2 regions of the Bradyrhizobium sp. USDA 4461 genome follow, and region 1 is predicted to be linked to the other one. Evidence: predicted binding sites of a transcription regulator. Region 1 holds the regulator's gene; the other holds the start of a gene.

Region 1 (2,197 bases):
GAGATCGTCAGCGCGATGCGCGTCGCCACCGACCTCGAGCGGATCGGCGACCTCGCCAAGAACATGGGCAAGCGCGTCGCGGCGCTGGAGAGCGATTTCCAGCCGCTGAAGCTGATCCGCGGCCTGGAGCACATGACCGACCTCGTGCTGTCGCAGGTCAAGTCGGTGCTCGACGCCTATGCCGCGCACGATCTGCCGGCGGCGATGAACGTCTGGAAGGGCGACGAGGAGGTCGATGCGATCTGCACCTCGCTGTTCCGCGAGCTGCTCACCTACATGATGGAAGATCCGCGCAACATCTCGTTCTGCATCCATCTGATGTTCTGCGCCAAGAACATCGAGCGGATCGGCGATCACGCCACCAACATCGCCGAGACTGTGTTCTACATGATCGAAGGCCAGCAGATCACCGACAAGCGCCCGAAGGGCGACATGACCAATTTTGCCACCACTGTGCCGGGTAACTAGGACATCATCCGCACGCGCGGAACCGGATTGTCTTCGACAAGTCGTTTCCGCGGGGATTATGCTCAAGAAGCTAAGTGTTTCGGTTTGCGTCTGGGCAACAGATCACCACAGAGAAAGAACTTAGACCGATGAGCGCACGCATTCTGGTAGTCGAAGACGAGGAAGCGCTAACGACGCTGTTGCGCTACAACCTCGATGCGGAAGGCTACGATGTCGAAACGGTGGGGCGCGGCGACGATGCCGATACCCGCCTCAAGGAGCGCGTTCCCGACCTCGTGGTCCTCGACTGGATGCTGCCGGGCCTGTCCGGCATCGAGCTGTGCCGCCGCCTGCGGGCGCGGCCCGAGACCAAGCAGCTTCCGATCATCATGCTGACCGCGCGCGGCGAGGAGAGCGAGCGGGTGCGCGGTCTGGCCACCGGCGCCGACGATTACATCGTCAAGCCGTTCTCGGTGCCGGAGCTCCTGGCGCGGGTGAAGGGCCTGCTGCGCCGCGCGAGCCCGGAGCGGCTCGCCACCGTCCTGACCTATGGCGACATCGAGCTCGACCGCGAGAAGCGCCGCGTCGCGCGCTCGGGCCGTCCGATCGATCTCGGGCCGACCGAGTATCGGCTGCTCGAATTCTTCCTCGAGCATCCCGGCCGCGTGTTCAGCCGCGAGCAGCTGCTCGACAGCGTCTGGGGCCGCGACATCTACATCGATGAGCGCACCGTCGACGTCCATATCGGCCGCCTGCGCAAGCTGCTCAATCCGGGCCGCGAGCAGGATCCGATCCGCACCGTGCGCGGCGCCGGCTACGCGCTCGACGACCGCTTCGCGAAAGCCGAGCCGCAGCCGTAAGTCGCCTTTCCGGCGAGAGCCGTCATCGTCATTGCGAGCGGAGCGAAGCAATCCATCGCGCCACGAGCGGCGGCTCGTTATCGCGTGAGGTGAGCACACTGTCCGGCTCCCTCCCTCCTTGCGGGGGAGGGTGGGGAGGGGCGCGTGTGCTCACCTTACGTCGCGCAGTGCGCTTGACCTGGGCTATGTGCCCTTGATGTTCATTCGCTCACAAAAAATCCCCGCTTGTGCGGGGATTTGTTTTTCAGGTCTTCCGTAGTTTTCCCGAGGGCTACTTGATCTGCGGCTTCGCCGACGGCCGGCGGCGATCGGCGGCGGGCTGGTAGGCGACGCGGGAATGATGCGCGCAATAGGGCAGGCCGGCGAGCGCCTTGCCGCCGCAGAAGAAGAATTCCGGGCTCGAGGGATCGCCGACCGGCCAGTGACAGGTGGCCTCGTTGAGTTCGAGCAGCGACAGCCGCTGGCTCATCGGCACCACGTTGTCGAACGAGATCGGATCGGGCTCCATCTCGACCTCGAAGGCGTGCGCGAGCGCGGTGTTGCCGCGCGAGACCGGGCGCGCCACTCGCATCATGTGCTGGGCGGGGCGCGCCTTGCGCTGCCGCGGCGCCGCCGTGGAGGGTGCCTTGGCGCGGCCGGAGAGGCCGAGCCGGTGCACTTTGCCGATCACGGCGTTTCGCGTCACATTGCCAAGTTCCGCTGCGATCTGGCTGGCCGAAAGGCCAGACTCCCAGAGCTTCTTCAGCTGCTCGACGCGATCGTCGGACCAGGTCAATACCGTCATCGCATTCTTCCTTTCGCATGGCGCCGGCCAGTCATTGGAGCGGCGCTGCGAGCCAAATCTGGACAAATATCCCTGCGGCCAGAATCCCTTAGCCCTCGCCGGGCGC
Region 2 (2,197 bases), 6.5 Mb from region 1:
TGAGAGCGTGCCTGCGGCTCGCCTCAATACCGTCCCGGCACGTACATCTCCTGCGGGATCGGGCCGCGGTGATAGTCGGGGTTGCGCACCCGCGGCGGCAGCACCACCGGTTCGTGGGTGACCGACTGGTAGGGGATCTGGCTCAACAGATGCGAGATGCAGTTGAGCCGGGCGCGCTTCTTGTCGACGGCATCGACGATCCACCATGGCGTATCAGGCAGATGGGTGCGCTCCAGCATCGTCTCCTTGGCCTTGGTGTAGAGCTCCCAGCGGGTCCGCGCCTCGACGTCCATCGGGCTCAGCTTCCACTGCTTCAGCGGATCCTGGATCCGCATCGAGAAGCGGAACGCCTGTTCCTCATCGGTGATCGAGAACCAGTATTTCAGCAGGATGGTGCCGGAGCGGATCAGCATGCGTTCGAATTCCGGCACCGAAACGAAGAACTCCTCATACTGCTCGTCGGTGCAGAACCCCATCACCTTCTCGACGCCGGCGCGGTTGTACCAGCTGCGGTCGAACAGCACGATCTCGCCGCCGGCCGGCAGATGCGAGACGTAGCGCTGGAAGTACCATTGCGTGCGCTCGCGCTCGTTCGGCGCCGGCAGCGCCGCGATCCGGCAGACCCGCGGGTTGAGCCGCTGGGTGATGCGTTTGATGGCGCCGCCCTTGCCGGCGGAATCGCGCCCCTCGAACAGCACGACGACCTTCTTCTTCTCGTGCTGCACCCAGTCCTGCAGCTTCACCAGCTCGCCCTGCAACCGTAGCAATTCGCGGAAGTAGAACTTGCGGTCGATCGACGGCTTGCCGGCGGCGCCGTCGTGATCGAGCTCGTCGAGCCTCATGTCGTCGAGCTCGAGCTCGAGTTCCTCGTCGAGGCTGTCGGCCATCTCCTGATGGATGCGGGCGCGCAAGGCTTCGTCCCGCAAGGCTTCATCTCGAGAGGCTTCGTCAGTGAGGTGAGGGGCGGTCATGAAGGTCCGTCTTTCAGTGTGCTAGATGGATCGCCGGGAGCATTGACGGGCGATGTTACCCCTCTATGACAAGGGCATGACCGCTGTTTCACGACCCCGGTCGGATTGTGCTAACAAGCGACCACAAGATCAAAAAAGGAGACGCCGATGATTTCGCTCACGCCAAAAGACGTCCTGCCGGAGGACGGCACCGCCGGCACGCTGGTCGGGCGGGTCTGGCTGCCGCAGGCCGGCGGGCCGGCCGTGGTCGCGGTACGCGGCGACGGCGTGTTCGACGTCACCGCGCGCTTCCCCACGGTGAGCGCACTGTGCGAGGAGAGCGATCCGTCAGGTGTGTTGCGTGCGACCAAAGGCGAGCGGATCGGCGATCTCGCAGCGATCCTCGCCAACACGCCGCCCGACGGCCGCGACAAGGCGAAGCCGCATCTGCTGGCACCGGTGGATTTGCAGGTGCTGAAGGCCGCCGGCGTCACCTTCGCGATCTCGATGCTGGAACGCGTGATCGAGGAGCGGGCGCGCGGCAACCCGTCCTCGGCGGAGGCGATCCGCAAGGAGGTGGTGCGCCTGGTCGGCGACGATCTCTCCCAGCTCAAGCCCGGCTCCGAGCAGGCGATGCGGCTGAAGCAGGTGCTGATCGACCAGAATGCCTGGAGCCAGTATCTCGAGGTCGGCATCGGCCCCGACGCCGAAGTCTTCACCAAGGCGCCGACGCTGTCCTCGGTCGGTACCGGCATGGATGCCGGGCTGCATCCGAAGTCGACCTGGAACAACCCGGAGCCGGAGGTCGTGCTTGTCGTCTCCGGTGCCGGCAAGATCGTCGGTGCCGCGCTCGGCAACGACGTCAACCTGCGCGACTTCGAGGGCCGCTCGGCGCTCTTGCTGTCGAAGGCCAAGGACAACAACGCGTCGTGTGCGATCGGCCCGCTGCTCCGGCTGTTCGACGCGACCTTCTCGCTCGACGACGTCAGGCAGATGGATGTCGGCCTCACCGTGACCGGCGCCGACGGCTTCGTGCTCGAGGGCCATTCCTCGATCTCAAAGATCAGCCGTGACCCGACCGACCTGGTCGCGCAGACCATCGGCCCGGTGCATCAATATCCCGACGGCTTTGCGCTGTTCCTCGGCACGATGTTCGCGCCGGTCAAGGATCGCGACGCCAAGGGCGAGGGCTTCACCCACAAGCGCGACGACATCGTCACCATCGCAGCCCCGCAACTCGGCAAGCT

The links. Region 1 encodes PhoB, which activates phosphate uptake and scavenging genes when phosphate is short. Its sites were predicted from a motif close to TGTCATNNANCTGTCAT; they were not measured.
Region 2: the regulator PhoB is predicted to act here: its motif matches at 1,037-1,053, upstream of ppk2 (polyphosphate kinase 2).

Annotation. Positions count from the first base shown of each region.
Region 1 is NZ_JBSRXM010000001.1:1,629,725-1,631,921, reverse strand. It holds gene phoU (phosphate signaling complex protein PhoU) at 1-468, shown strand, start outside; gene phoB (phosphate regulon transcriptional regulator PhoB) at 597-1,307, shown strand; gene ACVINW_RS07715 (GcrA family cell cycle regulator) at 1,579-2,091, opposite strand.
Region 2 is NZ_JBSRXM010000001.1:8,117,466-8,119,662, reverse strand. It holds gene ppk2 (polyphosphate kinase 2) at 24-971, opposite strand; gene ACVINW_RS38015 (fumarylacetoacetate hydrolase family protein) at 1,119-2,197, shown strand, end outside.